DNA from 3 places in the Lysinibacillus sp. NPDC056220 genome. Region 1 is predicted to be linked to each of the others. Evidence: riboswitches for the same ligand, from Rfam matches in the RefSeq annotation. Region 1 holds a riboswitch; each other region holds the start of a gene.

Region 1 (3,279 bases):
GATTCAATTTTTCCATTATCCCAAATGTACAACATGTAAAAAAGCGCAAAAGTGGTTAAATGATCATGACGTTTCCTATGAAGAGGTACATATCGTAGAGCAGCCGCCAACAAAGGATGAAATAACAGCTTTATGGCAAGTCAGTGGTCTTCCTTTGAAGAAGTTTTTTAATACTTCAGGCATGAAATATCGTGACCTTGGTTTGAAGGACAAGCTAGCTGATATGACTGAGGAAGAACAGCTTGAGCTACTTGCTTCGGATGGGATGTTAATAAAACGTCCACTCGTAACAGATGGAAAAAAAGTAACTTTAGGGTTTAAAGAATCCGATTTTGAGCAAGCTTGGATATAGCCGTTTTTATTCTTGTTTTTATAGGAGAAGTATGGCACACTGAAAGTGAATATATTACATAATTATGGAGGGGTTTTTTGCATGAGCACACCGAAAGACTTACGTTACTCTGAAGAGCATGAATGGGTTAAAGTAGAAGATGGAAAAGTACGTATTGGTATTACGCACTTCGCACAATCTGAATTAGGAGATATCGTTTTCGTTGAGCTTCCACAAGTTGGCGATGAAATCAAAACGGATGATCCATTCGGTAGCGTAGAATCAGTAAAAACTGTTTCTGAATTATATGCACCAATCTCAGGTACTGTAGTTGAAGTTAATGCAGATTTAGAAGATAGCCCAGAATTCGTTAATGAATCACCATATGAAAAAGCATGGATGATCGTCGTAGAGCCTGCTGATGCATCAGAAGTTGATAAACTTATGACAGCAGAACAATACGAAGAGATGACAGCAGAATAAGACAAGCCATAATCAAAAAACGTCGGAAACTACCGGCGTTTTTTATTATATAATAACGTATAAGTGGGAATGTCTAAATGGAGGTGGCGTAATGTTCGATGGGAAATGCTTGATAGTAGAAGGACGCTCAGATAAGCTACAAATTGAGCCAATTTTAAACGAGAATGTTACAATACTATGTACGAATGGAACAATTGGTGTGCATCAATTAGAAGAGCTAATCGATCCCTATGAGGGCTATGAGCTATTTACCTTTTTTGATGCCGATACTTCAGGCGATAAGCTACGTGCATTAATGGACAGACATTATCCTGAAGCGGAGCATTTACGGACAATGCCAACATATAAGGAAGTAGAAACGACACCTAGAAAAGTGTTAGCCATGATTTTACTTCGTGCGCATTTCTCAATCCATAATGAATATATTTTGTAAGGTTGCGTGAACTAAATGGAAGAATGGTCGAAAGAGCAGTGGGAAACGGCATTACAGTCCGGAGAAAAAGCTGCGTTTTATTTATATACACCGATGTGCGGTACTTGTGCAGTGGCATCGAAAATGATGTCAATTGTAGAACAACTATTACCTCACCTAAAGCTAGGGAAAGCAAATATTAATTTTTTGGAGCAAATTGCTTTTGAGCATCAAATTGAAAGCGTTCCGTGCTTACTTGTTTGTGACGGTGGCAAAGTGACAGAAAAGATTTATGCTTTTCAATCCGTACCTTTTTTGTACGAATTGTTAAAAAAATCAATTGACTGAACTTTATTAGCGTGGTAAAGTAACAAATATATTACTAAAACATTAAATATATCGAACTCTTATGAAGAGCGGCGGAGGGAAGTGCCCTATGAAGCCCGGCAACCATCACATAGTGAAAAGGTGCCAAATCACCCAAAGATTTTTCTTTGAAAGATGAGAGAACGGTTCAACGTATAATACGTGACCCCTTCTACTTGTCTATAAGTGGAGGGGTTTTTTTATATAAGAAAAGGAGTATTCGCTATGATACAGCTTCAAAATATAACGAAGAAATACAAAACAGCAAATGGCGAATTAACGGCAGTCAAAGATGTTAACCTGACTATTAATAAGGGTGAAATTTTTGGCATTATCGGCTATAGTGGCGCTGGTAAAAGTACGATGATTCGTTTACTTAATGGCTTAGAGAAACCAACAACAGGAACAGTAACAGTGAACAATCAGGCTTTTTCATCGATTAAAGGTCAAAAGCTTAGAGCAGCTAGACAAAAGGTTAGTATGATTTTTCAACATTTCAACCTACTTTGGTCACGAACAGTTGCAGAAAACATTGCCTTCCCATTAGAAATCGCAGGTGTATCAAAAGCTCAACGTGAGGCACGGGTGAAGGAATTGATAGCACTTGTTGGCCTAGAAGGTCGTGATCAAGCATATCCATCACAGCTCTCTGGTGGACAAAAGCAACGTGTAGGGATTGCGCGAGCATTAGCCAATAATCCAGAGGTTTTACTATGTGATGAGGCTACATCTGCTCTAGACCCTGAGACAACAGATGCCATTCTTGATTTACTGGTGGATATTAATGAACGTTTAGGGTTAACGATTGTCCTCATTACTCATGAAATGCATGTCATCCGCAAGATTTGTCATCGTGTAGCAGTGATGGAGGCAGGCGAAATTGTAGAGCGTGGAGAAGTATTGCAAGTTTTCCAGGCTCCTCAGGCTGCCATTACTAAGAAATTTGTAGCGCAAATTACCAATACAAAGGAAACACAGGATACAGTAGAACAAATCAAAGCAAATTATCCAACTGGACAACTTGTCAAATTGATTTTTGTTGGTGAAAAAACAGAACAGCCAGTTATTTCACATCTAGTAAAGCAATTCGATGTGGAAGTAAGCATTGTACATGGGAATATTTCGCAAACCAAAAATGGTGCATATGGTACTCTCATTGTGCAAATTGATGGGTCGAAAGCAAACGTGACTGAAGCCTTAAGCTATTTAAATACAGTGGAAGTGCAAACGGAGGTGATTGCAGATGCTAACTAATCTCTTTCCGAATGTAGACTGGGATAGCATGTGGCAGGCTACATATGAAACATTATATATGACGGCCATTTCAACAGTTATTACATTTATTCTAGGGTTAGCCATTGGGATTGTTCTGTTTTTAACTAGTCCGAATCAGTTATGGGCTAATAAAATTGTTAGTTTTTTAACAGGGTCACTCGTTAATATATTCCGTTCTATTCCATTTATCGTGTTAATTATTTTATTAATTCCATTTACTAAGTTTTTACTTGGTACAATCCGTGGAGCCAATGCTGCTTTACCTGCTTTAATTATCGGTGCGGCTCCGTTCTATGCGCGTATGGTATTAATTGCGCTACGAGAAATTGATAAGGGTGTTATTGAAGCAGCTCGTTCAATGGGGGCTAAAACAGCCACAATTATTTGGAAAGTACTGATCCCTGAATCATTA
Region 2 (3,279 bases), on a different contig from region 1:
TTCAAAATGTTCAAGCTTTTGCACAGCAACATCAGCATTCCTTAACATTTTTTACAGAACAACTTACGATGAATGATATACAAAATCCATTAGCCTTAAGCGCGATGCAAGAGACATTGTCTTTATGTGATTTTCCAGTTAGAAAAGAAAGCATTATGGATGAAGAGGTTTTTCTTATGTGCCTTTATGCTGATGAACAGGCTGAAAAAAGATTAGCTCGTCAATTTTCGAATATATTACGGCAACGATGGCATCCTTATATTGTGAATGTTTTACAGCAAGATGTGTCCAAGTCGATAGCCGTAAAGGCTGTACTTGATTATTTTGAGATTAATGCTAAGGATGCCATAGCTTTTGGAGATGGAGAGAATGATATAGATATGCTAGAGCTGGTTGGCCTTGGGGTAGCTATGGGGAATGGGAGCCAAGCTCTAAAAAATGTTGCAGATTTTGTTACAAAGAAATCCATTGAAGGCGGCATAGATTTTGCTTTACGAAAGCTGCACATTATTTAACGACATGGAAAGGAAGTAAAGTGGAGGCTTGAGAGACTCTTTTGGTATACAGTTATGAGTATATAGAACAATGTATTAGGTGGGATGAAAAATGGCGCAGCATGTGCAATCTCTAATTGAACATTACGGGTATTTTGGCATCATCGTGATCCTAATTGGAGGCATTGTTGGGTTGCCACTTCCCGATGAAGTATTTTTAACTTATGTAGGCTATAGTGTTTATCGAGAAAGCCTTGGACATATCCCAGCTTTAGTAAGTGCTCTGATTGGCGCAATGGGGGGGATTACTTTAAGCTACTATATCGGCCGTCGATTTGGCTTACCGCTCTTGCAGAAATATGGGCCAAAGATTCATATAACTGAGCAAAAAATTGAATTTACTAAAAAAATGTTTATGAAAGTGGGGCCTTTTTTATTAATTGCTGGCTATTTTATTCCTGGTGTACGCCATCTAACAGCCTATATCGCCGCTATTAATAATTATCCATATAGGAAATTCGCTTTCTTTGCTTATACAGGGGCATTTATATGGACTTTTACATTTATAACCTTAGGAAAAGTGCTAGGAGAGAAATGGCGATTCGTCGGTTACTATTTATCTCATTACAGTATGTACGTCATCTTGCTGTTTGTCCTAGTCATGTTAATTGTTTATTATTTATTTAAAAAAAGAAACGTACAAAAGTAAAAGTCAGTAGGATTCCTACCGACTTTTTGTTATGGCAAGATGGCAAATGAACGTACAGGGAATCCAGATGCTTTTTCAGGCTTGGGTACTATATTAAAAATAATAGCACCTTTAGGAGGTAGCTTGTCTAAATTAGTCATGAGCTCAATTTGATAAGTGTCTTGATTGAGGACAAAATATTCACCAACTAATTGGCCACTTTGACGAAAATCAGTGGCAGAATCAGTATCAAAAGTTTCATGACCTATTGCACTTACTTTACGTTCCTTGAATAGAAATTGTAAGGCCTCCAAGCCCCAACCTGGGAGATGATTATCTCCATTGACATCTTTATTACTAAATGCCTCTTTATCTGGCCAACGCTTACTCCAATCTGTTCGCAGTGCCACAAATGTACCTTCTTCAATCTGTCCATAGTGTGTCTCGAATTCTAGAATATCTTGTACACTGAGCGTAAAGTCATGATTACTAGCAGCCTCCTGTGATTTATCAATGACGATAAGCGGAAGAACAAGCTCCTTTAGTGCTAATTCATCTATAAATCGAGTATCTCTTACAAAGTGAATGGGTGGGTCAATATGTGTTCCATATTGTCCAGGAAAAGAAAACTGCTGTGCAAAAAATCCATCATCATGCGAGAATAATGTTTCAAATTTAGCATCTTCAAACATGAAAAAATGAGGTGAGTCTGGGCCGAAGGTATGTGTCAAATCGACCCATTGTTTTGATTTTAGTAAGTGCAATGCTTGTAAAAGTTCGTTAGACATTAAATTCCCTGCTTTCTAAAAGTAGTAGTCAATAAAAAAAGAGTCCTCAATCGAAGAGGACTCCCGGAATCAAACATAGGTAGTGCGTCTTCTCATCTTTCAGGCTTAAATTTTGCCAATAGGAATTAGCACCATACTGCTTGAGCTGGTTGCTGAGACTTCATCGGGCCGATCCCTCCGTCTCTCTAGATAAGAAATAGGATATAAGAATTTTCAGAAATAATAGTATAAATACTTTAACATATATTTTTATAGTTTACAACTTTGATAGGATTACAGGGTTAAAATTAATTTACTTACCAATTCAAAATTAACGTTACTCGACAGCAGGCACTATCCATAAGCTGTATTCTAAAATTATCTGGTGTATAGTTGGTTTCAAATTTTGTAGTAATGCCTGTGGATGTAATTAATTTTTCGACCTCTGTTTTATTTGAAAGCTGTGCAGCATTCTTTAAGTCATGTGCAAATTGTTGAGAACTATCAATTTTATCTGTAAGTAATTGTGCCTGCTGCATAATCGTCTTTATCCGCGTAGCTGAAGATATTAATTTTTGTGTATCAACAGGGGGAAAGGGACTATTACTAGTCGGCATTGCTAAATGTTGTGAAAAGTTTCTAGCTGCAAGTTGATGGTCTGTCGATGGTATCGGGTAATGGTAGGGGTGAATAAAATAAGGATAAGGATTATAATACAAATCAATTCCTCCTAGCCAGAAGCTGATATCTTATCTTATGTATCATGATCTTTTTAGGTGTTTGAATAACGCCATTCCTGTACTGAAGTGTTAATATACTATGCTGAATGGTATGCCACACAAACTAAAAAAGGAAGCGATGGCGCGCTTCCCTTTTGTTCTTTAGCCAAGAACGTTTAATACATCATCTATTTTTTTGCTATGTGACAGGATTCCATAATTCATCCACGTTAAAAAATCCACCTCATAGACACAGTTTCTTTTAACAGCCCTTAGGTTTTTCCACATAGAGGATGTTAAAATAGTACGCTCTTCATTCTCATAAATGGAGTGTTGCTTGTCGAAGGTGATAAACAAATGATCAGCGTCTAGTTGTTGCAGCTGATTTGAAGTCAGATGAGCTTTACGCTGATTAAGCGGTATTTTCCACACCAATGGATCAGGCGTTAAGCCTAAGTCACGGTATAGAATTGGCCCTGTATAACCGCAATCAGGGCCAGCATACAGTGTAATGCCAATGGCTGAAATGCGAAGAAATGCCACACTTTGTCCGTAAACGGATCTACCTAGAATTTTTCGAGCCCTCTGTACCTTGTCCTCATATTCCGTAA
Region 3 (3,279 bases), on a different contig from region 1:
TAATTTATGAGGCAAGCTAGCCTTATCTTACAAACGTAGCCATACTTCCAACAAGTTATTTTTTGTTAATCGAATGTCATTAGTTGTGAAAAAGAGGCGAGAGCTGAAATTCCCATGGCCCGTTTTGCCATAAAGGGATAGATTTTTTGAGCGAACCGAATTTTACAAATTATTGTTTAAATGGGTATTGTTGGATTTTTTAAAATTATAAATCAATTTTTAAATGGTAATAGTTGTCACTATAGAGGTTAGACAAAGGATGCATCAATCGAAAAAATTAATCGGTCTTTTAGTCATTGTATATGTTTGTACATTGTTAGTTTTACCCTCTACAGATGGATTCGTTTCGGAATAATTGATGGAGGTTCTATTATAATTAGCTTTATTTCCTTATTCTTCTTCGGGTAACCATAGCGATATTAAAGAAGATAAAGATGAACTGGATAAGCATATTGAAGCACACAATGCTAAAATTGGATAGTATGTTTTAATGATTTTAGCTTGTCTAATTTTTTTTGCTTCAGAGGGTGTCTCCAATTTAAATGACATGAAAAATTATCCTTTGTTCTTAGTCGTTGGGTTTACATTGGTCATATCACCTATCATAGAATTTATTTATTCAAAAAAAGTTAGATAACTGACAGTATTTGTTTAAGCAAAAAGGGAGGAATCGTTTTGTTAAAAACAGTACAAATTATTTTATCAACGATAGGCATCACGCTTTCCATTTATGGACTTATTACATATGAATACCGCCTAAATTTCTTAATGATCCTTTTCCTAGGTTTATTTATGTTAATATTAGGAATTAAAGAGTTTGGGAGAGAGAGAAAATTATATGGTTGTTTTCTAGTTGGCGTATTTATATTTTCGGTGTATGTGTCTATACAAAGCTTCATATTAATCTAAAAAGTTGAATTCTGGACCTTAAAGATAGTGCCAAGAAAATTTTTCTAATTAAAAACATGTTGCAATTATGGATGTTTTATTTTAGTATTTTAATATTGTGTCAAAAATATAATATAATATTTTTCTTCTTATCAAGAGAGATGGAGGGACTGGCCCGATGAAATCTCGGCAGCGGAACTATTAAGTTACTGTGCCAAATCCAGCAAGCAATGTCCTTGATAGATAAGAGGAGCGTTTTAACTATAAGGCCTCTTCTTGTTATTTCAAGATGAGGCCTTTTTTATGGTGAAAAAACAAAAATAGGGCTGATTTTTAATTTTTGGGAGGTAAACAATGAGGAGAGAGAATCCATGGGCGCTAATCCCATTTGTTGTTTTTATAATTTTATTTATTGGTTCAGGGGTTATGACGGGTGATTTTTATGCCTTCCCTGTTATTGTAGCTATTAGCATTTCGGGAGCTGTGGCTCTAGCGATGAATCGAAAAGAATCGTTTTCACGGAAGGTTGATATTTTTTGCCAAGGTGCTGGAAATTTAAATGTCATGCTGATGGTTATTATTTTTCTATTAGCAGGGGCATTTTCAGAGGTAGCCAAGGGGATGGGGGCCGTAGATTCCACTGTTAACTTTGCATTATCAATTATTCCTCAAAACTTGCTTGTTGTAGGTTTATTCATCATTGCCTGTTTTATCTCTCTATCCATGGGTACGTCAGTGGGGACAATTGTTGCACTGGCGCCCATAGGAGTTGGGATAAGCGATCAGACTGAGCTATCTATTGCTTTAGTGATAGCAGCGGTTATAGGCGGTTCAATGTTTGGTGATAATTTATCTTTTATTTCAGATACTACTATTACTGCCGTTCGTTCACAAGGAGCGCAAATGAAGGACAAATTTAAGGTCAATTTTTGGATTGTATTGCCGGCAGCTATGGTTACGAGCATTATTTTAGGGTTTATGACATCCGGTGGAACAGCTCAAGTAGAGCATTTAAGCTATAATTGGGTAAAAATTGTTCCCTATGTTTTAGTGATTATTTTAGCGTTATCGGGAATGAATGTTTTCCTCGTTCTTGCATTAGGGATTGTCCTCGCCGGTGCAGTTGGCTTAGCAGATGGCAGCTATCACCTAATGAGCCTTATACAAAAAATTGGCGAAGGAATGGAAGGTATGTTTGAAATCGCCTTTCTAGCTATATTAATAGCTGGAATGGTGGAGGTTATTAAATTTAATGGAGGAATTGACTTTTTGCTCCGCCTTGTAACACGCAGGATTAAATCGCAGAAGGGCGCTGAATTAGGTATAGCTGGTCTTGTGGGCCTAACTAATTTATCTACAGCCAATAATACAATTGCTATTTTAATTGCTGGGCCGCTTGCCAAAAATATTGCTGATCAGTATGAGATTGAGCCGAAAAAGTCCGCAAGTATTTTAGATATTTTCTCCTGTACGGTTCAAGGTCTTCTCCCATACGGAGCTCAATTCCTAGTAGCCGCAAGCGTTGCCAAAATATCGCCAGTGAGTATCTTACCATACTCGTTCTATCCTATTCTTATTGGTATTTGTGGTATGATAGCTATTCTCATTGGGTACCCGAAAGAAAAGAAGGCCTAAACTTTTCTTTCAGACTGTAGACAAAAGTCATCGAGAAGTTCACTCTCGATGACTTTTGTCATTTTTAATATTTGAGTAATATACTACCAAACCTAACATGCTCCACTCTTAGGAAGCAGTCAATTTTTTAGGGGATAATTCATTCCAATACGGAGCCCATTACAATGGAAAGCCCGGTTGTCCGTTAATTGGAGCCAAATATTCGGAATGAGCTATTACTTTCTTGCCTGAATTAAAGTAAACCAATCGTTGCCGTTGAACTTTCCTGCAACATTGTATATGGGCTGATAGAAACCTTTTGTATCATACATATACGAAAGCTCAATTGAATCAATCTCTATATGGTCTCCTTTTTTTATAATAAGGTCTTCCTCCTGAACGAGCGCATTATACTTTATTTGAGGAAAATCGCCTTCCTTGATCCGTTCATATACCTCTGTAGGAGATAGTATGTTTACCTCTCGTATAAATTGATTTTCATGAAGGCTGTAGGTTAATGAATACACGTGACCATCCGGTTTAAGACCAAGACTAACATCCCCAGTCCAGTAATCTTTATGTACATCGGTGCGGTCTGGTAATGTCCATTCAAATTCACCATTCTCCTGTACAGCAAATTCTGCATCTTGAGGTAGTAAAGCAAGTTCATCCATCAATGATTTCGCCTTATCTTCTTGCCCTACAGCTGAAGTTTGCTCTGGGGTATAATTATTTTCGGTTAACCACCATTGGCCCTCGGAATCATTTGTAATCAAT

The links. A riboswitch is a leader RNA that binds a small molecule or an ion and turns the genes downstream of it on or off. The one in region 1 is predicted to bind S-adenosylmethionine.
Region 2: it holds a riboswitch for S-adenosylmethionine, as region 1 does, so the genes downstream of both, ACOZBY_RS15605 (cyclase family protein) here and ACOZBY_RS18190 (methionine ABC transporter ATP-binding protein) in region 1, are expected to answer to the same signal.
Region 3: it holds a riboswitch for S-adenosylmethionine, as region 1 does, so the genes downstream of both, ACOZBY_RS09620 (Na+/H+ antiporter NhaC family protein) here and ACOZBY_RS18190 (methionine ABC transporter ATP-binding protein) in region 1, are expected to answer to the same signal.

Annotation. Positions count from the first base shown of each region.
Region 1 covers NZ_JBMOXD010000007.1:24,188-27,466, reverse strand. The annotation lists gene ACOZBY_RS18210 (arsenate reductase family protein) at 1-352, shown strand, start outside; gene gcvH (glycine cleavage system protein GcvH) at 434-814, shown strand; gene ACOZBY_RS18200 (hypothetical protein) at 906-1,247, shown strand; gene ACOZBY_RS18195 (thioredoxin family protein) at 1,263-1,574, shown strand; SAM riboswitch class I at 1,631-1,734, shown strand; gene ACOZBY_RS18190 (methionine ABC transporter ATP-binding protein) at 1,818-2,846, shown strand; gene ACOZBY_RS18185 (methionine ABC transporter permease) at 2,836-3,279, shown strand, end outside.
Region 2 covers NZ_JBMOXD010000004.1:180,447-183,725, reverse strand. The annotation lists gene ACOZBY_RS15615 (Cof-type HAD-IIB family hydrolase) at 1-515, shown strand, start outside; gene ACOZBY_RS15610 (DedA family protein) at 607-1,203, shown strand; gene ACOZBY_RS15605 (cyclase family protein) at 1,233-1,970, opposite strand; SAM riboswitch class I at 2,060-2,166, opposite strand; gene ACOZBY_RS15600 (hypothetical protein) at 2,267-2,668, opposite strand; gene ACOZBY_RS15595 (helix-turn-helix domain-containing protein) at 2,831-3,279, opposite strand, start outside.
Region 3 covers NZ_JBMOXD010000002.1:937,392-940,670, forward strand. The annotation lists gene ACOZBY_RS09615 (DUF3953 domain-containing protein) at 676-909, shown strand; SAM riboswitch class I at 1,035-1,138, shown strand; gene ACOZBY_RS09620 (Na+/H+ antiporter NhaC family protein) at 1,243-2,523, shown strand; gene ACOZBY_RS09625 (VanZ family protein) at 2,739-3,279, opposite strand, start outside.